Regions from separate parts of the Mesorhizobium sp. C268A genome, predicted to be linked through region 2. Evidence: riboswitches for the same ligand, from Rfam matches in the RefSeq annotation. Region 2 holds a riboswitch; the other holds the start of a gene.
The links. A riboswitch is a leader RNA that binds a small molecule or an ion and turns the genes downstream of it on or off. The one in region 2 is predicted to bind thiamine pyrophosphate.
Positions count from the first base shown of each region.

Region 1: it holds a riboswitch for thiamine pyrophosphate, as region 2 does, so the genes downstream of both, NKL06_RS04610 (YkoF family thiamine/hydroxymethylpyrimidine-binding protein) here and thiB (thiamine ABC transporter substrate binding subunit) in region 2, are expected to answer to the same signal.

Region 1 covers NZ_JAMYVX010000001.1:904,917-910,778, forward strand. The annotation lists gene NKL06_RS04595 (ABC transporter substrate-binding protein) at 1-643, opposite strand, end outside; gene NKL06_RS04600 (ABC transporter ATP-binding protein) at 640-1,422, opposite strand; gene NKL06_RS04605 (ABC transporter permease) at 1,419-2,261, opposite strand; gene NKL06_RS04610 (YkoF family thiamine/hydroxymethylpyrimidine-binding protein) at 2,517-3,125, opposite strand; TPP riboswitch at 3,116-3,228, opposite strand; partial or broken gene NKL06_RS04615 (GSU2403 family nucleotidyltransferase fold protein) at 3,439-3,903, shown strand; gene NKL06_RS04620 (hypothetical protein) at 4,079-4,330, shown strand; gene NKL06_RS04625 (DUF2934 domain-containing protein) at 4,490-4,729, opposite strand; gene NKL06_RS04630 (hypothetical protein) at 4,822-5,037, opposite strand; gene NKL06_RS04635 (DUF1236 domain-containing protein) at 5,136-5,465, opposite strand; gene NKL06_RS04640 (hypothetical protein) at 5,805-5,862, opposite strand, start outside.
Region 2 covers NZ_JAMYVX010000001.1:3,927,436-3,933,297, forward strand. The annotation lists gene NKL06_RS19130 (ABC-F family ATP-binding cassette domain-containing protein) at 1-174, opposite strand, end outside; gene NKL06_RS19135 (thiamine diphosphokinase) at 176-835, opposite strand; TPP riboswitch at 998-1,112, shown strand; gene thiB (thiamine ABC transporter substrate binding subunit) at 1,156-2,163, shown strand; gene thiP (thiamine/thiamine pyrophosphate ABC transporter permease) at 2,384-3,982, shown strand; gene thiQ (thiamine ABC transporter ATP-binding protein) at 3,979-4,743, shown strand; gene NKL06_RS19155 (M48 family metalloprotease) at 5,074-5,862, shown strand, end outside.

The DNA.
Region 1 (5,862 bases), 3.0 Mb from region 2:
AGGTGGTGTGCTCGTCGGGCACGCCGTAGTCGGCGTAGCGGAAGCCGCGCTGCCTGACGCCTTTCAACTCGGCAGCGACGCCTTCCCAGGTCGAGACCTCCAGCGTGAAGTCGACCGAGCCGTTGGCCAGCGCCTCATAGGCCGAGGTGCCTAATGTCACCGTCTCGAAAACGCCCTTGCCGCCATCGTGGCGGATGATGGTCGAGATCAGCGTGTTTTCCCAGGCGCTGCCGAAGCCGCCATAGGTCAGACCGTCGAGATTCCTGGGACTCTTGATCTCGCCGCGATCCGCGTTGAAGACCAACCGGCCGGTCTCCTGCTGGACCACGGCGTAGACCGCCTTGAGATCGGCGCCGGCAGCCCGCTGGGTGAACAGGCCGACGCCGGCAATGCCGAAATCGGCGATGCGGTTGGCGACCAGCGTGCCGGCGCCAGTATCGCCATAGGGCAGGATCTCAACATCGAGCCCGGCCTCGTGGTAGAACCCTTTGTCGCGGGCAACGAACAGGCCGACATGGTTGGTGTTGACCGTCCAGTCGAGCGCGACGGTGATTTTTTGCGTAGCCGCATGAGCGCGAGAGGCAAGCGGCAGTCCGGCAGCCAGCGTCAGCAGCAAAGCCTGCCGGCGTGTGAATTCGGTCATGAAAAACTCCTTTGAGCGGTCTGCGGGAACGAGGGCCGGTCAGTCCCGGGATTGAGCAGCGTGTCGAGGATGTCGGCTTCGAGCGCGGCGGCCTGGCGCGCGGCATCGCTGCCGGTGGTGCGCGGGCGCGGCAGCGGCACGGCAATCTCGCCGATGATGCGGGCCGGCCGCGCCGACATCAGATAGATGCGATCGGAGAGGTAGACGGCTTCGCGCACGTCATGGGTGATCAGCAGCGCCGTCCAGCGGTGGCGCTGCCACATGCCTTCCAGCCAGCGCTGCATACCCGCGCGGGTCAGTGCATCCAGCGCGCCAAAGGGCTCGTCGAGCAGCAGCATGTCGCGCTGCTGCACCACGGTGCGCAAAAGGGCGGCGCGCTGGCGCATGCCGCCGGAAAGCTCGGCCGGCCAGGCGCGCTCGAAACCGGCAAGGCCGAACTCAGCGAACAACGGCGCGACGCGTTCGCGCGCCGCCTTGCGGCCAAGACCCTGCACTTCCAGCCCCAGCGTCACATTGTCGATGACGCGCCGCCACGGCATCAGCGCGTCGCGCTGCGGCATGAAGGCGAAGGGGCTGCCCTGCAATGGTGCGCCGTCGAAGCGCATGTCGCCCTCGCCTTTCAGCGCGCCGGTCAGCAACTGGAACAGCGTCGACTTGCCGGCGCCGGAAGGGCCGAGGATGGAGACGAACTCGCCGGCCGCGACATGAAGCGAAATGCCGGCGAGCACCTCAAGCGCGCCGAAGTTCTTCCTGATGTCCCGGAGTTCGAGCCGCGTCATTGACGGTTCTCTTCTGCAGCTTCAACCTTGCCGTCGCGGCTTTCGCTCCCTGCATTCTCCCAAGGCATGGCGAAGCGCTGGACGAGCACGGCAATGCCGAACAGGATCAGCGTGAGCGCGGCGCTGACGGCGACCGCAGCGAGCACCAGATCGGGCCGAAAGTTGTTCTTGGCATTGAGCATGTAGATGCCCAGCCCCTTCGCCGCCCCCGCATATTCGGCGAAGATCGCGCCGACGACGGCGTAGGTGATGGAGATGCGCAGCCCGGCGAAGAAATAGGGCAGCGCCGAAGGCAGGCGCGCCAGCCAGAAGATGCGCCAGCGCCCTGCCCCCATGGTGGCGAGCATCTGCGAAATCGCCTTGCTGGTCGCGGCAAAACCCTCGACCAGCGCCACCATCATCGGGAAGAAGGTAACGAGCGCCACAAGCAAGATTTTTGGCATCAGCCCGAAGCCGAACCACAGTACGATGAGCGGCGCAATCGCGACCAGCGGCAAGGTCTGGCTGACGATCAGCAGCGGAAACAGCGCGCGGCGCAGCGGGGCCAAGAAATCGACCAGCGCCGAAAGCACGAAGGCAGCGACCAACGAGCAGGCGAAGCCGGCTGATGTGGCGCGGATGGTGGGCAGCGTGTTGTCGGCAAGGGCAGCGCGATGCTCCCAGGCCTGCTGCAGCACGCGCGACGGCGCCGGCAGCATGGTGGGCGCAGCGCCACCATAGCGGGCGTAGAGCTCCCACGCCGCGAGGAGCAGGGCGGAGGCGCAGGCGGCGGGGATGGTCTTGGCGATGGCTGCGGCTAATCTCCCCCCTCGAGGGGGAGATGTCGCCGAAGGCGACAGAGGGGGTCGTCTCGCATAGAGCGCCCACGCCTTGCCGATGCGAAAAGGACGTCGGCGCTCCACGCGCTGGGACCCCCTCTGGCCTGCCGGCCATCTCCCGCTCGAGGGGGGAGATTCGTGGGCATCGCGGTCTTCGCCAATCGCCAATGGCTCCCCTCCTCTTTGTGCTGAGGGGTCAGGGGCATCTCCTCCACGCAATGGGTCAGATAAACCAGCCACGGCAATATCCTCGAGGAACGACGCTTGAGCCGCGGCTCAGACGGCGCTCGGGCTGTTCGCCGAGATCGTGATGTCGAGGGTGACGTGGCCGGCGCCGGGGCCGAAGCGGCAGAAGGCCTCGTTGAGCGTGGCAAATACGGCACCGGCATCGCCACGCAATTTGGTGCAGAAGTTCTTTGAGCGCTCAAAGACGCCGGACTGTTTCAGGAAATCGATGCAGCCGTAGATCTCGTCCATATGGTCGCCCGTGCCCATAACGTAGAGCGAGAACTGCGCCGCCACCGGCTGGCCGGTCGACGGCGTGGCCTGGACAGCGCGGATCGCGGCGATCTTGCGCTCGTCCAGCGGAATGGCGGGGCCGCCGGTCTCGTCGGAGCGGCAGATCGGATCGTCGGGCTCGCCCGGACAGCCGCGCGAGACCGCCGCCGAAAGCACGCAGTGCTTGCCGCTTTTGGCCGCCGCGACGAACAGGTCGCGCATGGCGAGAAACAGCACCTCGGGCGGCCCGACCATAAGCGTCGAGATGTCGTCGATCTCGATCCGCAGCCGGTCGCGCCACGGATCGAGCGCGCCGAGCGCGCCAAGGATGACGCCGACGAAATCGTCGGTCATGGGATAAAGGGAAATCTGTGCGCCTGAAAACATCGCCCGCCTCGCTCCGCTGGTATTATCCAGATCAGCTTTAGGGTCCGAAGGCTTGCCGCCCTCATCTCAGCCCCGACCATACGGAGCACCCCTGTGGATGAGCGGGTTAAAGCACCGTTCGCGGCATTGGGGAAGCCGTTTGTTGAGGCACTGCGGGAAAGTGTTTTGGGCCAGACGTGCCGGGCGCCCGGGCGTTAACAGACGACTCGTCAGTTCGTTGCGTTATAAGGTTTCCACGAATTTCTTATAACTGCGTTGAAATTCAAGCTGATAAACGTAATTATAAGAAAACGGCAGAGACTCCGCGCAGCCCTTACGGTTTCTGGATCTCCTCATCCGCGACCCCATCCGAACTGTGCTGCTGCATCGCTCGGGCTTGCCTGTGCTGGTCCCCTCGCCCCAGCGCTACGCCATCCACAAGCTGATCGTCGCCTCGCGACGCGGGCCGAGCGCTGGCGCCAAGCGGGAGAAGGATCTCCATCAAGCGCGCCTGCTGACCCAAGCGCTCGAAGCCACACGTCGCCAGGACGACCTTGCCTTCGCCTTCATGGAAGCGTGGGACAAGGGCGAAAACTGGCGCGAGACGATCCGGCGCGGCCTGAACCTGTTCGACGCCGACACGAGGGAAACAGTCAACACCATCCTGGGAAAATCCCTCCGCGAAATTGGTGCGAGTCCTGAAGGATTCACGATACGTGATTGGCTGAAGCGACCGCTGCTATATTCATTGTCATCGTCCCAACTGTACGAAATTGGCTTGACGCTCATTCGTACATAAGGTACGATATCTCTTTTCGCAGAGAGGAATGTCCTTGAGCACAGCGAACCATGTTGCCTTCGCCGATCTCTCTCGTCCTTTGCCGTCATCTCCGTCGTTGCCGCCGCCTTTATTGCCGCCCCCTTTGTTGCCCTTGTCATTCGATCAGTGCCAACGCCTCGCCGGGGCCTGGCGAATGGCCAGCCAGGACATCGCCGACGACATCCGCTTCATCCGCCAATATCTGAAAGTCGTTGCCGAGAAGGACGAGAGGCTGTCGACCGGCACCCTTGTTCACAGCCGCGCCTATGTAGAGGCCTGCGCCGGCTGGCTGCCACAGACCGTGACGCGCTATCTGCGCCACCTGCGCCAGATCACCGAATGCGAACTGGCCATGACAGCTGCCGGCATTCGCTTTGCGCTGTCGAGTTATGCCTGGGAGGCATGAGGGCGCCTGTCGCCAAACACAAGGAATTGCGCTGCCCGTCGCAGGCGCAATTCGTCAGGTTGAGAGGCTCGGGCGCGCCTGAACGGCGGGCGCCAAGGATGGCCCGGCCAGCGAATTCCGGCCTTGCTTTATTTCGACTGGCCTTATTTCGACTTGGCCTTATTTCGATTTGGCTTTGCCGGACTTTGCGGCGGCAGGCTTCGCTGCCTTTGGCTTGGCGGCTGCCTTGGCGGGCTTGGCGTCAGCTTTCTTCGCCGCCTTTTTTGGCTTGGCGACCGCGCCATCGACTTCAGCCGTGGCCTGCTCCCAGTGTTCCTGATGCGCGCCTTCAGGCCGGCCGGCCTTTTCCCAGATCTCGTGCGCGCGCTGGCGAATGCGGTCCTGTTTGTCGTCCGTCACTTAAGCCTCCGTGGTTGGGTCCGGTCGGTTGGTCCAGATTCCACGAAAACATTAGCCGAAAATTCGGCCGGCGTCTTGAGTGACGAGACATCTCAGCGCGGGTCGGAAATCACCGCAACGCCGAGCAGCGCCGCTTTCTTGACGATCAGCCCCGCGAGGTCGGCATCCGAACGATCGGTGCCGGTGCGCTCCCGCAGGAGCGCGATCGCTTCCTTCATCGATAACAGCGCCGTGTTGCGCTCGGCCAGCAACTTGTCGCAACACGCCGCAACATTGGCGGAGTTCGGGGTCTCGACATGCGGCAACATGGCAATTCTCCTTTCATCATGTTCGTCATTCGGCCCTGCCGCCCTTTTGGGAAGAACGACAGGGCCGTATCACCGATGAATGGTTAGGTTATCGAGCGTTACTCGACCACCTCGACAATCCTGCGCGTGCCGGGGTCGACCAACACGGTATGGTTGTCGACGACGGCATATCTGTACTGAACGTCGGGAACCTCCTGCAGCTCGACAGTGTCAGGCAAGGCAGTGCCGACATTCAATTCGACGCCGAGCAGATTGACCGAGGCAAGCGGATGTTTCTTTACGTACTGGTGCACGACCGTGCGCTGTTCCGGGGTGATGATCACCTGCTGCTGTGCCGGCTGCGTGACGATGACCTCGTCGGCGGCGGCAATGCCGATACCAGCGATCATGGCGAGCCCGGCGACGGCGGGAATAAGGATGGTTTTCATCTTCGTCTCCTGTCGTTGTTGGCGAGCTCCGCCGTGTTCCCGCATGAGGCGAAAACAGCGCAGATCGAGGTGGCGGGCTCCTGGAGGCAAACGCAGCCGGTACGGTCTTGTTCCGCAAGCGGAGACTAAATTGATCGGCTTCCCGGTCATGCCAGCAGAACCCGCACCCGCAAGATTCGCATTGAAGCACAATCCCTCAGGAGACCTTCGACATGGATGATGCACGGCTCCAATTCCGGGCGATTGCGGCCGGCGCCGGCATTGATCCGGTGACCGCGTCGCCCGGCCAAGACGGGAACCGACCGCCTTCGTGCCACGCCGTGAAGTTTCAAGCAAAGGTCATTGCTTCGGCGGCTGCGCAGGCACCTCGCCAGGCTTGATCACCGGCGTCTTGCCC
Region 2 (5,862 bases):
TTGCGGCTCGATCAGACCGGCGGCAATCTTCAGGAGCGTCGACTTGCCGGAGCCGTTGCGGCCGACGAGCGCGATCTTGTCACCGGCGGACGCCGTCAATTCGGCGCCATCGAGCAGCGGCGTGCCGCCAAAGGTCAGTCTTATGCCGTCGAGGTTGAGAAGGGGCGGGGCCATGTCAGCTTTCAGGCAAGGGGTAGGGGTGGGCGAGCAGCAGCGCGCGGCCATGGCCGAGCTCAATTTCGAGGCCGCCCCCGGTCTTGTTGGACTTGACCTCGTTCGAGATGGTCAGCGACGAGCCGAACACGACCTCGACATGGTCGAGCGGCCACTTCGCGCCGGACACGGTGAGGCCCGAAAGATCGGAAAAGCCGAGCACCGAAAACAGCGTTCCGTCGGCATAGTCGAAGCCGGCCTTGCCGGGCAGCAAAGGGGCGCCTTCCTGCGCTCCGCTGGTCAACAGCACTTTTGTGCCTGTCTCTGCCAGTTGAAGGCTGAGCGCCAGATGCAGGAAGGCGTGGTCGGCGCGCTTGCCGCCGAAAGCGCCGGCCAGCACCAGGCTGGTGGCGCCGCGTTCCAATGCCGCCGCGATCGCCAGTTCGCCATCGGTCTTGTCCTTTTCGGGAGGAAACACCTCCCGCGGCACGGCGGCGAGATCGGCAGGCAGGTCCGCCGGCACGGAATCGAAATCGCCGACCCACAGCTCCGGCATCACGCCGAGCAGGCGGGCATGATCGATGCCGGCGTCGGCGGCGATGACGCGCGTGCCCGCGACCTGGCGGTCGAGCCGCGGCGTGCGGACGAGATCGCCGCCAAGCAGGATGGTGAATGTGCTCATATCCGCTGGCACTTACCAGCCCCGCCGACGAAACGGAAGGCCGAGCGGCACCGTCACTCTTTGTTGGAGCATGATCTTTTTCCGGAAACGGATTCCACTTTCCGGGATCATGCTCGGGCAAACTTCCACTTGCGTGGCACCTTGGCCGGGCCTATGTGTCGAAACGCTCTAACGGGGTGCCGGACGCGATCTTCGCGGACCGGCTGAGAGGCAGTCTCGCCAACCCGCTGAACCTGATCCGGTTTGTACCGGCGGAGGGATTAGACGCTTCGGACAGTCCGACGCCTCAATTCCTTTCAACACGAATGAAGGAGGCGCCGATGCGCATGTTTTTGTCCCGTCTTGTCCCAGCGCTGGGGCTTGCTGTTTCGCTACTGGCAAGCTCTGCGTCCGCGCAGGAAAAACTCACGATCTATACCTATGAGAGTTTCACTGCCGACTGGGGTCCGGGCCCCCAGGTGAAGAAGGAATTCGAAGCCGAGTGCGGCTGCAGCGTCGACTTCGTCTCGGCGGCCGACGGCGTCGCACTTCTCAACCGCGTCAAGCTGGAAGGAGCCTCGACCAAAGCAGATATCGTGCTTGGCCTCGACACCAACCTCACCGCGGAAGCCAAGGCTTCCGGCCTTTTTGTCCGACATGGCCCGGTGGCTGAAAACAACGTGCCGGGCGGCTGGAGCGACGACACTTTCGTGCCCTATGATTATGGTTATTTCGCCGTCGTCTACGACACCGAGAAGCTGAAGAACCCACCGAAGAGCCTGAAGGAACTGGTCGAGGGCGATGCCGCCGACAAGATCGTCATCCAGGATCCGAGGACGTCGACGCCGGGCCTCGGCCTGCTGCTGTGGGTCAAGTCGGTCTATGGCGACAAGGCGCCGGAAGCCTGGGCGAAACTCAAGGGCAAAGTGCTGACGGTGACGCCGGGCTGGAGCGAGGCCTACGGCCTGTTCACCAAGGGCGAGGCGCCGATGGTGCTTTCCTATACGACGTCGCCGGCCTACCACATGGTGGCCGAGAACACCGGGCGCTTCCAGGCGGCGTCGTTCGAGGAGGGCGAGTATCTGCAGGTCGAGGTCGCCGGCATCACCACCACGGGCGCGAAGAACCCGCTGGCGGCGAAGTTCCTGGCCTTCATGACCGGGCCGAAATTCCAGGATGTCATTCCGGAGACCAACTGGATGTTCCCGGCCGGGAAAACCGACAAGCCGCTCAATCCGGCTTTTGATAGGCTGGTCAAGCCGGCGAAGACCTTGCTGTTCAGCCCGGAAGAGGTCGCGGCAAATCGCAAGGCCTGGGTGGATGAATGGCTGGCGGTGATGAGCAAGTAGCTTTGGCTGTATGATCGAAAGATGAGTGCCCTACGGCGCCCCCCTCTGTCCTGCCGGACATCTCCCCCACGAGGGGGGAGATTGGCTATCGTCGGCGATTTCGCCAGTCGCCAAGGTTGCAGGAATAAGCGGGGCGCGGAAATAGCTGATCTCCCCCCTTGTGGGGGAGATATCCGGCAGGACAGAGGGGGGCGCGAAGGAACGCGACGCCCGGTAAAGAGTGCAACGCTCTGACCCCCGCATCACGGCCGGCATTGTCGCGCTTGCGGCAATCGCGCTGCTGATCGGTGGCGCCTTCGCCGGCCTTATCCGGGAAGGCGCGCACGACCTTTCCGGCGCCGCGTCCGCCTTTGACCTCTATCTCGTGCGCGTTGTCCGCTTCACGCTCTGGCAGGCTGCGCTCTCGACTCTGCTTTCCGTCGTACCGGCGCTGTTCGTCGCCCGCGCGCTGTCGCGGCATCCGCGCTTCTTCGGACGCGGCTTCATCCTGCAGCTGTTTACTGTGCCCCTTGCCTTGCCGGCGATTGTCGCAGCGCTGGGCATACTGGCGCTCTATGGCCGCGCCGGTTATTTCGCCGCGATCGGTGGCCAGAGCTGGCCCGACATCTATGGGCTGCCAGGCATCCTCGTCGCCCACGTCTTCTTCAACCTGCCGCTGGCCACCCGGCTGTTCCTCGAAGCGCTGGGAACGGTGCCGGCCGATCAATGGCGGCTGGCGAGCCAGCTCGGCATGGGGGCGAGGCCAGCCTTCCGGCTGATCGAGTGGCCGGTGCTGCGCGCCGCGCTGCCGGGCGTCGCCGGGCTTGTCTTCATGCTTTGCATCACCTCCTTCACCATCGTGCTGATCCTCGGCGGCGGGCCGGCGGCGACGACGCTGGAAGTCGCCATCTATCAGGCGCTGCGTTTCGACTTCGATCCGGCGCGAGCGGTGACGCTGACGGTGCTGCAGATCGCGCTGACTTTTGCCGTCATGCTGGCGCTGACGCGGCTCGGCGCCAATGTGACCGGCGACGCCAATTTGCCTGTCGCGCCGCGCCGCTATCACTTGGCCGGCAAAGCAGAAACAGCGTTCAACGCCGTCCTGATCGTGCTCGCCTTGCTGTTCGTCGCCGGACCAATGGCGGCCACCGTCGCGTCCGGCCTCGACGCCGATCTCGGCCGGTTGGCGGGCGAGAGTGCCGTGCGTCAGGCGACGCTGACCAGCGCCGGTCTCGCCTTCTCGGCGGCGCTACTTTCGGTGGCGCTGTCGCTGTCGCTGATCATGGCGCGTCGGGCATTGTCGCTGCGCCGCCGGTCCAGTGCCCGTTCATTGCTCGAGCATGCCACCGACACCGGCGCCGGCTTCGTCCTCGTCGTGCCGCCCGTCGTCATCGGCGCCGGCTGGTTTCTCCTGCTGCGCACGGTCAGCGATGTCTTTGCCATCGCACCGGTCATGGTCGTCACCGTCAATGCGGTGATGGCGATGCCCTTTGCCATCCGCGCGATGCGCCCGGCCTATGATGCGGCCAGCGAGCGCCACGAAAAGCTGTGCGCGCAGCTCGGCATTGCGGGCTGGAACCGGCTGCTTCTGGTCGACTGGCCATCGCTCCGGCGGCCGCTGGCCACCGGCTTTGCCTTCGCCGTGGCGCTGTCGCTCGGCGATCTCGGCGTCATCGCGCTGTTCGGCAGCGATTCGGTGCAGACCTTGCCCTATCTCCTGCTGGCGCGCATGGGCAGCTATCGCACGGCCGATGCTGCCGGGCTGGCTTTGCTGCTCGGGGCGGTCTGCCTTGCATTGGTGGTCGCGGCAGACTGGCTGGGACGGGGAGAGAGATCGTGACGTCCGCTGTGGAGAAAGGCACGACTGTCCGGCTGGACAAGGTCTCGTTCAGCTATGGCGAAACGTCATTCCTGTTCGATGTCGAATTCGATACATCTAAGATCACCGCCATCATGGGGGCAAGTGGTTCGGGCAAATCGACCTTGCTCAATCTGGTGGCTGGTTTCGAGACGCCGGAGTCCGGTCGTGTGCTGATCGGCGCCGCCGATGTCGGCGCCGAGCCGCCTTCGGCGCGGCCGGTATCGATGGTATTCCAGGAAAACAATCTGTTTGCTCATCTCTCGGTGGAGAAGAATGTCGGGCTCGGCCGCTCGCCATCGCTCAACCTGACCGACGCCGATCGCGCCGCAATCGCCGAGGCGCTTGACCGCGTCGGCCTGGCCGGCAAGGAAATGCGCCTGCCCCGCGAACTCTCCGGCGGCGAAAGGCAGCGCGTGGCGCTCGCCCGCGTTCTGGTGCGCGACCGGCCAGTGCTGCTGCTCGACGAGCCGTTCGCTTCGCTCGGGCCAGCACTGCGCGACGACATGCTCGACCTGGTGGCCGGCGTTCATGCCGAGCGGGCGATGACGGTGCTGTTCGTCACGCATCAGCCGGAAGACGCTCGCCGTATCGGCGAGCAGATGGTTTTTCTGGACAATGGCAGGGTTGCCGCGACGGGACCTGCCGCCGATTTTTTCGACGGCACTGGCCCTGAAGCGTTTCGGCGCTATATCGGCGCAAGTTCGGGCGGATCACGCGATATTGCCCGGAAGCGGACATAATTTACGACCAAACCGGCTACAGGTGATGTGGCGCTTGCTTGCCATGGTCCAGTCGATGTGGCTAGGTCCGCTTAGTACTGGTCCGGCACGAGCCGTGATTTGCCCCTACAGCGCCGCACCCGGCCGGATGCGTAAACGCTGTAGGTTTTTTGATGTGTGCAGGATTGCCAACGAAAACCGATTTTTCGCTGGCGCGGACCCCGGTCCAAATCATGCGCCGAGAGCTGAAGGAACGCCGTGCTGCCGACCGGCACTGACACTTTGAAACGCAGACCGCTGGTGCGCTTCCTCGCGCTGGCCGGCCTTGCCGTGGCGCTGGCCAGCTGCCAGATGTTCACGCCTCCCGAAGTGCAGGAATCCGGCTTCCAGCCTTCCGACAAGCCGATCACGGTCGACAATGTCGCCGCCAACAGCAAGCTTGCCGAACTGGCGAAGGCGCAACATCCGCGCATCCTTGCCACCTATGGCGGCGAATATTCCGATCCCAAGCTCGAGCGCATGGTGGCCAAGGTTGTCGGCAGCCTGACCGTGGTGTCGGCCAATCCGACCCAGACCTATCGCATCACCATCCTCAATTCGCCCAACGTCAACGCTTTCGCGCTGCCGGGCGGCTATCTCTACGTCACCCGCGGCCTGCTGGCGCTGGCCAATGATTCGGCCGAACTCGCCGCCGTCATCGCGCATGAGATGGGCCACGTCACCGCCAATCACGGCTTGCAGCGCCAGCAGCTCGAGGCCGAGGAAGGCCTGGCGACCAAGGTGGTCTCCGATGTGCTGGGCGACAGCCCGACCGCCAAGCAGGCATTGATCCGCGGCAAGCTGAGGCTGGCGCAGTTCTCGCGCAACCAGGAGCTGGAGGCAGACGCGATCGGCATCAAGTCGATCGGCGAGGCGGGTTACGATCCCTATGCCGCCGGGCGTTTCCTGCAGTCGATGTCGGCCTATACCGATTTCCGCTCGATCAGCGGCGCCACCGACGCCAGCCTCGACTTCCTGGCCACGCACCCCAACACGCCGCAGCGAATTGATCTGGCGCAGCGCCACGCCCGCCAGTTCGGCGCGCCGGGCATCGGCACCCGCGACCGCGATTCCTTCCTGGCCGGGATAGACGGCCTGCTC